DNA from 2 places in the Cronobacter muytjensii ATCC 51329 genome. Region 1 is predicted to be linked to the other one. Evidence: predicted binding sites of a transcription regulator. Region 1 holds the regulator's gene; the other holds the start of a gene.
What was found. Region 1 encodes PurR, which represses purine synthesis genes. Its sites were predicted from a motif close to CANGCAAACGTTTGCNTG; they were not measured.
Positions count from the first base shown of each region.

Region 2: pyrC (dihydroorotase) is a predicted target of PurR. The motif match lies at 3,800-3,817, and genes of this name have one in related genera.

Region 1 covers NZ_CP012268.1:2,058,974-2,064,212, forward strand. The annotation lists gene AFK63_RS09560 (C40 family peptidase) at 1-594, shown strand, start outside; gene AFK63_RS09565 (MFS transporter) at 658-1,824, opposite strand; gene cydH (cytochrome bd-I oxidase subunit CydH) at 2,090-2,179, opposite strand; gene purR (HTH-type transcriptional repressor PurR) at 2,472-3,497, shown strand; gene punR (DNA-binding transcriptional activator PunR) at 3,516-4,430, opposite strand; gene punC (purine nucleoside transporter PunC) at 4,542-5,239, shown strand, end outside.
Region 2 covers NZ_CP012268.1:2,370,559-2,375,797, reverse strand. The annotation lists gene AFK63_RS11085 (cytochrome b) at 1-218, opposite strand, end outside; gene solA (N-methyl-L-tryptophan oxidase) at 543-1,667, opposite strand; gene bssS (biofilm formation regulator BssS) at 1,785-2,039, opposite strand; gene dinI (DNA damage-inducible protein I) at 2,361-2,606, opposite strand; gene pyrC (dihydroorotase) at 2,691-3,737, opposite strand; gene AFK63_RS11060 (lipoprotein) at 3,865-4,425, opposite strand; gene grxB (glutaredoxin 2) at 4,544-5,191, opposite strand.

The sequences.
Region 1 (5,239 bases):
TCCGCCAAACGCACCAGCAAGACCTCATCCACTGTCAGTAAAACCGCTTCCCGTCGCGCTTCCGGTAATTCCGTTAAACAGGCCAGCCACCGTCTGACCGCGCAAACCTGTTCAAAAACCCGTAAAAACCGCAAAACCCAATGCGTTAACGGGCCGCTGACTATCGCGGACGCCCATAAAGCGCGCGTGAAAAAAGCCCAGACCACCGCCATGAACAAGCTGATGAACCAGATCGGCAAACCGTATCACTGGGGCGGCACTTCGCCGCGTACCGGTTTCGACTGCAGCGGCCTGGTCTGGTATGCGTATAAGGATTTGGTGAAATTCCGCATTCCGCGCACCGCCAATGAAATGTATCACCTGCGCGATGCCGCACCGGTAAATCGTGGCGAGCTGGAAAGTGGCGATCTGGTTTTCTTCCGCACCCAGGGTCGCGGCACCGCCGATCACGTCGGCGTCTATGTCGGCAACGGCAAGTTTATCCAGTCGCCGCGTAGCGGACAGGAAATTCAGATAACCTCGCTCAGCGAAGATTACTGGCAGCGCCACTATGTCGGCGCGCGCCGGGTCATGACACCGCGCACGATCCGTTAAATCGGCGCTCGCTATCAAAAAAACGGAGAAGGTCGCCCTTCTCCGTTTTTTTCGTTATACGCTTTATTCCGCGCGACAGGCCGTTTGCGTTTCGCGACGTCCTGAGAGCACCACCAGCAGCAGACCGAGGGCGGCAATCAGCGCGCCCATGACCGGCACCACGCTGTAGCCGAAGCCCGCATGGATAACCGCGCCGCCCGCCGCCGCGCCAAGCGCGTTGCCGAGGTTAAACGCGCCGATATTCACCGATGACGACAGGCCAGGCGCTTCGCTGGCGACGCGCATCACGCGCATCTGCAGCGGCGGCACCACTGCGAACGTCGCCGCGCCCCACACCACCATGCTGACCGCCGCGCCGATCTCGGTTTTCGCAAGCCACGGAATAGCCGCCATGATGACGATAAGCAGCAGCAGAAAGCCCTTCAGCGTGGCGCTTACCGAGCGGTCCGCCAGACGGCCGCCGAGATAGTTGCCAATGGAAAAACCAACGCCAATCAGTACCAGCATCGCGGTAACAAACGCCGGAGTGGCGTCAGTAATATGATGCAGCACCGGGGCGATATAGGTATAGAGCGTGAACATCGCGCCCGCGCCGAGCACTGTGGTCAGCAACGCGCTCACCACCTGCGGGCGCATCAGCACCGCCAGTTCGCTTTTCACATCCGGGCGCTCGCCGCTGCCGCCTTTCGGCAGTGAGAACCAGAGGCTCGCCATCGCTATCAGACCCAGCCCTGCCGTGGCGAGGAACGACATGCGCCAGCCGATGGTTTCGCCAAGCCAGGTCGCCGCAGGCACCCCGCCGATATTGGCGATGGTAAGCCCCATAAACATCGTCGCGACGGCGCTCGCCTGCTTATGCTTAGGCACCACGCTTGCGGCCACCACGGAGCCAAGCCCAAAGAACGCGCCGTGGTTGAGGCTGGTGAGAATACGCGAGGCCATCAGCGTCATGTAATCCGGCGCCAGCGCCGACAGCACATTGCCTGCCGTGAAAATCGCCATCAGGAAAATCAGGGCGCTGCGCCGGGCGCGATGCGACAGCAGTAGCGTCATCAGCGGCGCGCCGACCATGACCCCAACCGCGTAGGCGCTAATCAGCATACCGGCTGCGGGGATCGAGACGTTAACGCCGTGGGCGATCACCGGCAGCAGCCCCATCGGGGAAAACTCGGTCGTGCCAATGCCAAAAGCACCAATGGCCAGTGCCAGTAAAGGGAAATTGACTTTCATTAATTGCTCCAGAAATTGTACAACAGCGCCGGGAATTCACGGCGTTACAGCAGGATGCAGGAAGAATGGCATTTTCAGGTCGAAAAGATAAGTAACAAAAACAGCAAAATATTATTGCGAAGGTGTTAATGAACTCGCAAATAGTGTTATCAGCGAATCATAAGGGAATAAGGTGAAAAAGAAAGGCGGTAACGAAAGAAAACGGGTTAAACGCAGGAATTGTAAAAAGAAGACGGGAGAACAGGCGCGCTCCCCCGCGACACCCTTAATGCAGAATGGCGGTAAACGCGCCCGCCACAATTAAACCCAGTACAATAAAAGTGGTGACCAGCGAAAATTTCAGATCGGTACTCATGGTTTTCTCCTTAAAGACCCCATAAAAAACAGGTAGAGCGCATTTTTGCATAAACGCGCCGAAAAATCCTGCGACATTTAACCAGATATGCGTTTTCCCTCTTCCCCTTTCGATAAAGATAAGCCAAAATTCGTCGCTACTTTATTCGGTACCGGCCATCGACCCCTCCTCACGATAAATGTCGCGTTTCCCGGCATGCCGCACGTCCCCTCGTGGCACACAGGGGTGTGTACAGGCAAACGATTAACCCGTGATTTTACAGGGCTCAGCGAGGGGTCTGGAGTGATGATTAATGGCAACAATTAAAGACGTCGCGAAGCGAGCAAACGTTTCTACTACAACAGTCTCACATGTAATTAACAAAACCCGTTTTGTGGCGGAAGAGACGCGCAACGCGGTGTGGGCGGCAATTAAAGAATTACATTATTCGCCGAGCGCCGTGGCGCGCAGCCTGAAGGTGAACCACACCAAATCCATCGGCCTGCTCTCCACCAGCAGCGAAGCGCCCTATTTTGCGGAAATCATCGAAGCCGTTGAGAACAGCTGCTTCGCGAAAGGCTATACGCTGATCCTCGGCAACGCCCATAACAATCTGGAAAAGCAGCGCGCTTATCTGTCAATGATGGCGCAAAAGCGCGTCGATGGCCTGCTGGTGATGTGCTCGGAATACCCCGAGCCGCTGCTCGCCACGCTCGAGGAGTACCGTCATATCCCGATGGTCGTGATGGACTGGGGTGAAGCCAGAGCGGATTTCACCGACTCGGTTATCGATAACGCCTTCCAGGGCGGATACCTCGCGGGGCGCTATCTCATTGAGCGCGGCCATCGCGATATCGGGGTGATTCCCGGCCAGCTTGAGCGTAATACCGGCGTCGGGCGTTTCTCCGGCTTTATGAAGGCGCTGGAAGAAGCGATGATTAAAGTGCCGGAAAACTGGATTGTGCAGGGCGATTTCGAGCCGGAATCGGGCTATCGCGCGATGCAGCAGATCCTCTCCCAGCCGCAGCGTCCTACCGCTGTGTTCTGCGGCGGCGATATCATGGCGATGGGCGCGATTTGCGCCGCCGACGAGATGGGCCTGCGCGTGCCGCAGGATATTTCCATCATCGGCTACGATAACGTGCGCAACGCCCGCTTTTTCAGCCCGGCGCTGACCACCATCCATCAACCGAAGGAAACGCTGGGTCAGACCGCGTTTAATATGCTGCTTGATCGCATCATTAATAAACGCGAAGAGTCCCAGACTATCGAGGTGCACCCGCGCCTTATCGAACGCCGCTCGGTGGCGGACGGTCCGTTCCGCGACTATCGCCGTTAATCCCTGCCGGGAGCCCGCTCAGTCTGGCTCCCGCAGCCACTCCTTGTTCAGCGTTTCACTGTCCCCCAGGTAATCCAGCAGCCAGCGCAGCGCGGGCGAGGCGTCACTTTGCCGCCACGTCAGGCAGCAGGCGGCGTCCGGGAACGGGTTTTCCAGCGTCAACGCCCGCCACTGGCCGCGGTCCAGCCAGGGTTTTGCGAAATGCGTCGGCACCATGCCGATACACAGTCCCTCGCTCAGCGCGTCGGCGGCGCAGTGCCAGTCCGGCACCACCACGCGATGCTGGTTATCAAGCAGCCAGGTGATGCGTTTGGGCAGCGAGCGCGAGGTGTCTTCCAGCACCAGCGACGGGTAATCGCGCAGACTGTCATCGCTGAGCGCGCCCGCGTGCTGCGCCAGCGGATGATGGCTCGCCACCACGCAGCGCCAGCTCAACATGCCCATATCACGAAACGCGAAGCGCCCGCCGCCCACCGGCACCGCCTGGGTGGCGCCGATGGCGACTTCCACGCGTCCGTCCGCCAGCGCGTCCCAGACGCCGTTAAACACCTCCTGCGACACCAGCAATTCGACATCGGAAAAGTGGCGGTAGAAATCAAGCACCAGCCGACGCGTGCGTTCGGGGCGCACGATATTATCGACCGCGATGGAGAGCTGCCCGCGCCAGCCGTTAGCAATCTGCTGGCACTGCTGACGGGTGATCATCATTTTTTTGATAACAGAACGCCCTTCCCGCAGAAACCAGGCGCCAGCGGGCGTCAGCACCACGTCACGATGGCGACGTTCAAACAAAGAGACCGCCAGCCACTCTTCAAGCTGGCGCACGGTATAGCTGACGGCAGAAGGCACGCGATGGAGTTCCGCCGCCGCCGCGCTGAAGCTGCCGTTGCGCGCCACCGCGTCTACCACTTCGAGTGAATACTCAGACCACATTTTCTGCCTGCAAAAATTTTGAATGGAAACGGCAAATATTAACGTTTCACAAGCCGGTTTGCACTCCGTACACTCCGGGCTCTTTCGCGTATTACGAAGTGAGCAAAAATTATGCGACCTACAAAAGGCTTTCTTTGCTGGCTGGCCGGGCTGAGCGTGCTCGGGTTTCTCGCCACCGATATGTATCTGCCGGCGTTCGCGGCAATTGAAGCGGATCTCCATACAGCGCCGTCCGCTATCAGCGCCTCCCTGAGTCTGTTCCTCGCGGGCTTTGCGCTCGCGCAGCTAGCCTGGGGGCCGCTCTCTGACCGTTTCGGCCGTCGCCCGGTCTTGCTGGCGGGGCTCGGGATTTTCGCGACAGGCTGCCTTGGCACCGTCTGGGTAGAGAGCGCAGGCGCGCTGCTGGCGCTGCGCTTTATTCAGGCAGTCGGCGTTTGTGCGGCTGCGGTAAGCTGGCAGGCGTTGGTGACGGACCGCTACCCGGCCCAGCAGGCGCGGCGTATTTTCGCCACCATTATGCCGCTGGTGGGGCTCTCCCCGGCACTGGCGCCGCTGCTTGGCAGCTGGATCCTGAACCATTTCGACTGGCAGGCGATTTTCGTGGTACTGTTCGCCATTACGCTGCTGCTGATGATCCCGGCGCTGCGTCTGCCCGCAGGCGCGCCGCAAGGCAACCACGACGGCGAGCCGCTGAGCTTCGCCATGCTGCTGCGCTCGCCCGCCTATAGCGGCAATGTGCTGATCTACGCCGCCTGCTCCGCCAGCTTTTTCGCCTGGCTGACCGGTTCGCCGTTTATCCTGCACGCGAT
Region 2 (5,239 bases), 310 kb from region 1:
GAGATAAAGCGCCAGACCACGCGCACCAGCAGAAAGACAAACAGAATGATACCGATGCTCTTGTGAATTTCCGGCGCCTGGTGATACCAGACATCGTAATAGCCGAGCGACACCATCCACAGCCCGAGCGCAAACATGCCGTAAACCGTCAGCGCCATCAGCCAGTGAAGCAGTACTGAGAAATGTCCATATCGTGTTGGTGAATTACGCCACTGCATGATTATGCGTCCGCAAGTAAGAATGACTCAAACAGTGGCGTTTAGACGAAGTAAAAGCAAACCAAAAAAACAAAACAAATTGTTCAAATATTTTGAAGATAAAGCATTCGCAAAGAAAATTCGTTAATTGATTGTTAAAACCGCTACAGGCAGCGGGAATATCCTATATCATTTGAGTATAAACGCCTGGCGACGAGGCGGTGAGATTGTTTAGCCACCAAATAGTTTAGTGATTTATCAGCTTTTGTCAGTCTGGCGTCAATATATTTGATTGTCGATACGAAAACGAAAACCGGGCGCTGTCACGGCCCGGCTTGCGGTCAGTTATGCAGAAGCGGTAAAACGCGCCAGGGAGAAAGGAGAGAGATCGAATTCGTGCGGCTTACCGGCGGCGAACCGCGCGGCAATCTCGCCAAGCACCGACGCGAACTTAAAGCCGTGGCCGCTCAGCCCCGTCACCAGCAGCACGTTGGGGGTATCGGGCAGGGTGTCGATAATAAAATCCTCATCCGGCGTATTGTCATAGGTGCATGATGCGCCGTACAGACAGCCGCCAATGCCTGGCAGGAAGTGGCGCAGGAACGGGAAGACTTCCGCGCCGTCGGTCGCCACCGCGCCAAAAGGCACGCGCTCTTCGGGGCGTGAAATAATCTGTCCGCCGTTATGCTTACCAATTTTCAGCTCGTTGTTTTCCGCCGGGAAGCCATAAAACTGGTCGCCGTTCGGCATTTCGCCCGTGAAAGCCGGAAAACGGTTGTTAGTGCTGTAGCGGCCATCCGCCTGATACCAGGCGAAGATTTTACGCACCGGCGTCACTGGCAACCCCGGCACCAGCCGCGACACCCAGGTCCCGGCGCTGATAAGCGCTTTGCGGGCGTGGTACACGCCGTCGGCGGTGGTGACGCGCACGCCCTCTTCGGTGGCCTCAAACCCGCTGACCGGGCAGTTAAAGAGCTGCGCGCAGCCCGCTTCTTCGGCAAGGCGAATATACGTAGCGATCGCTTTTTCACTGCGCAGCACGCCGGAATGGGGTTCAAACAGGCCGAGATAATTTTCCGGCAGGCGGATTTCCGGCCAGCGCGCCATCACCTCTTCACCGGTCAGTTTCTCCAGCGGGAGCTGCCAGCGCGCGGCGCTGTCGGCAACGTTCGCGAGAAAGGGGGAATCGGCCGGGCCAAGATTAATAACGCCGGTACGCTCGAAAATACGCTCGCCGCCGAGTTCCTGTAGCTCGTCCCACAGCGCCTGAGCGCGCAGCACCAGCGGAACATAGCGCTCGCCTTCGCCATAGGCATGGCGGATAAGCCGCGTGTCGCCGTGGTGGCTCCCCTCCTGATGCGGCGGGTGAGCGCTGTCTGTCATTAATACGTTAAGCCCGGCGCGGGTAGCGTAATAACCGGCCGCTGCGCCTGTTGAGCCGCTGCCGATGATAATCAGATCGTATTCCATGAAATTACTCCGCGAAAACCATTGGTTAGCAGAGTAATTAAGAGCAGGACAATTCTCAAGCGGGAAAAAATAAAGGCACCCCGGAGGATGCCTTTGAGTTATAAGAAAAGCACGGTATCAGTGCTTGCGATAATCGCTTTCCTGGTACTCACCGGATTCAATTTTTGCAATGCCGGCTTCTAAGATGGAAATAAATTGTCTTGCTACATCAGTGGTCAACCATAATGTCTGGCCGACTTCGGTCGCTTCGCGATCCGCCTGCGGAGAGGATTGATAGTGCAACCGCAGCATCAGTGCGTCATAGCTGTCGACGGTGCTGATGTCCCATCCAACAAGGGGATGCGTCTGTATTACTTCATTTTTTTCCATCATAACCCCCTTTATACGTGTTTATAGACAACGACTCATGAGGTTCAATGCGTGATTTCTTATCTCTGAAGCAAATAAAGTATATCAACCAATAAGGGAAAATGGGGAGGAAATAAATACCCTGAAACACATTTTTTTCAAAATTTGAATTAACTGAACAATAAAACGGCAGATTATTCGCAAATTTTTGTTAAGCATCGCGATCAATGAGACAAATGCTGAAAAGAAAAAAACGGACTATTGCAGAAAAAGGCGGGACAAATATAAAAAAACCGGGCGGCGAAGCCCGGAAAACTGACACCATAGAGAAGAGGGATACGAGGGTTAATCAGCAGAAAACCAGTCGTCAGCGCTCTCCCAGGTTTCCTGGAGAATTTCGCTGATGCGATCTTTATCTTCTTTCGCGCCACCCAGTACCGACAACTGATTCGCAGCGGCATAGCGCACGCTCACGTGGTTCGGCATTTCCGGAAAATGGCTTTCAATACGGCGGGATAGCTCGCTGGCCAGCGCGTCGATAGCGCCTGGCGGTAACGGCGTGGTTTTGGCGATAGTCACTTCAATACGCATAACAACCCCCTGTTAATCATACTGTATATATATACAGTTTAAAGATGAGGCATGCAACAGGGGGCCGTGATTTTTTTGCAGGCTTTAGCCTTTTACCGTCCAGCGAACCGCTTCGCCCGCAAGGAACGGCACCAGCGTGTCGCCTGCGATTTCAATGGTTTCTGGCATGACGCTCGCTTCACGCACCAGCTCGACGGTGCCGTCATTTACCGGCAGACCGTAAAAGCGCGGGCCGTTGAGCGAGGCGAAGGCTTCAAAGTGCGCCAGCGCGTTCATCTCTTCAAAGACCGTAGCGTAGGCACCGAGTGCGGAGGGCGCGTTAAAACAGCCCGCGCAGCCGCAGCTCGCCTCTTTACGATGACGCGCATGGGGGGCAGAGTCAGTACCGAGGAACACACGCTCGCAGCCGCTCGCTACCAGCTCGCGCAGCGCCTGCTGATGCACGTTACGCTTAAGGACAGGCAGACAATAGAGGTGCGGGCGAATACCGCCTGCGAGCATATGGTTGCGGTTGAACATCAGGTGCTGCGGCGTAATGGTCGCGCCCAGACGCTCGTTGCCTTCACGCACGTAGTCAGCGGCGTCTTTGGTGGTGATATGTTCAAACACGACTTTAAGCCCCGTCAGGCGCTGTCTGAGCGGCTCCATCACTGTCTCAATAAACCGCGCTTCGCGATCGAAGATATCGATGTCGCTGTGGGTCACTTCGCCATGCACCAGCAGCGGCATGCCGAGCTTTTCCATGCGCTCCAGCACCGTCATGATGTTATCCACGCTGGTGACGCCGTGGCTGGAGTTAGTGGTGGCGTTAGCCGGATAAAGTTTGGCGGCGGTAAAAACGCCTTCGTTAAAGCCGCGCTCCAGTTCGTCCGCGTCCAGCGTGTCGGTCAGGTAGCAGGTCATTAACGGTTCGAAGGTGTGGGTGTCGGGTACGGCGTCAAGGATGCGCTGGCGGTAGGCGATAGCGGCTTCCACAGTGGTGACCGGCGGCGCCAGGTTTGGCATGACGATAGCGCGCCCGTATGTTTCGCTGGTGTAAGGCACGACGGTTTTCAGCATGTCGCCATCGCGCAGATGAACATGCCAGTCGTCGGGGCGGCGGATTTTTAAAACCTGGGGTTGTGCAGTCATGGAAGGCTCCGGCTTGAGGAAACAGTCAGTAATGGCTGGTTTTATGCCGGGCACTAAGGATAAGCGTAAACGTTTTCCTTTGCATCCTTTTCATGAAAATTCGGGGGCATCGCGCCCCCGGAATTTTTTAATCGGTAAACGGAATGACGATTTCGCCGGGTTTCACCTCCAGCCCTTTGGCGAATTTTTTCGCCAGCGCCTCGCCGTTGGTGCGATCTTCGCTCAACACATACGCCGGACGCTGTTCGAAGTAGCTGCGCAGCGACTTATTCAGATACGGCATCAGGGTTTCGAGCACCGGCGCCATTTTGTCCGGCGTCACGCTGCTGTCGACAATCTCCATTTCACGCAGATAAATCGCGCCCTTGTCTTTATCGAATGAGGGCAACGCCTTGAGCTTCAGCTTCACCAGCGCTTTCTGGTTGCCGAACAGCGACCTCATATCGAGGCTCGCATCGCCAGTCAGCGTGACTTTATTGGGCTCTTCGCGGCCGATCGCGCTGCTGAGATTGGTTAAAACGATATGCGCGTCCGCGACGCCCGGCAGGCCGATATCTTTCGCGTAGTTATTCCGCTTTTGCAGCGCCTGGTTGATGTCCTGTTCGGTGACGGTGTACTGCGTGAGCTGGTTACATCCCACCAGCAAGCCGCTGACGATAAGCGCTGCGGCGACTAACATTTTTTTCATGAGCTTCCCTCGTTCTGGTGCTGTCGGGCGATCCTGACACAAAGCAGGATGCCCCGCCAGTGGAAGCGGCAAAAGCGGATTCGGCTTAAAACGCCGGTGGGAGCCACCGGCGTGCAGGTCAGATAGCCATTGAGGAGAGCAGATTAATTTGCGTCTGCTTGGCCATGTTGTCGCGGTAATCGGCAACGCGGGTAGGGTAGTTGACGCCCGCCACCAGCGTCAGGTTACGCAGCACCGGGAAGAGGTGTATGTCATCTTCGGAAAGCTCGCCGTTCACGGCGTTTGGCTGGACGATAAGCTTATCGAGCGCGCGCAGGTCGTCGCTGATATTTTTGATAAGCCCCGCAGAGTGCGCCATATGGTCCTCAAACGAGCCAATCGCCGCCTCTTTTTTCTCGGTAAAGTAACGGCGCGCTTCCGGCGTGGCGAATTCATCAAACGCGGCTTTGGCGAAACGCGGCAGCAGCAGGCGGTTAACATAGCCATTGACGCGGCGCAGCCACTCCTCGATCGCCGGGTTACGCTTGCCGGTCAGCAGCGGTTTGCCGTCAAGGTTATCGACGTAATGAACGATGTCCATACTTTCCGGCAGGTAGCGACTGTCGTCTTTTTGCAGAATCGGGGCCATTTTCTGGCCAATCATGCGGGTGGGAGTGGCTTCGTCATCGCTGGACATCACGATAAGCTCCACCGGAAGGTTCTTGAGCCCGAAAATCATGCGCGCTTTCACACAGAACGGACAGTGATCGTAAATATATAACTTCACGTTTCTCCTCCTGCTCAGGTTACTGATTTTTCAGTATGGTGGAGAAAA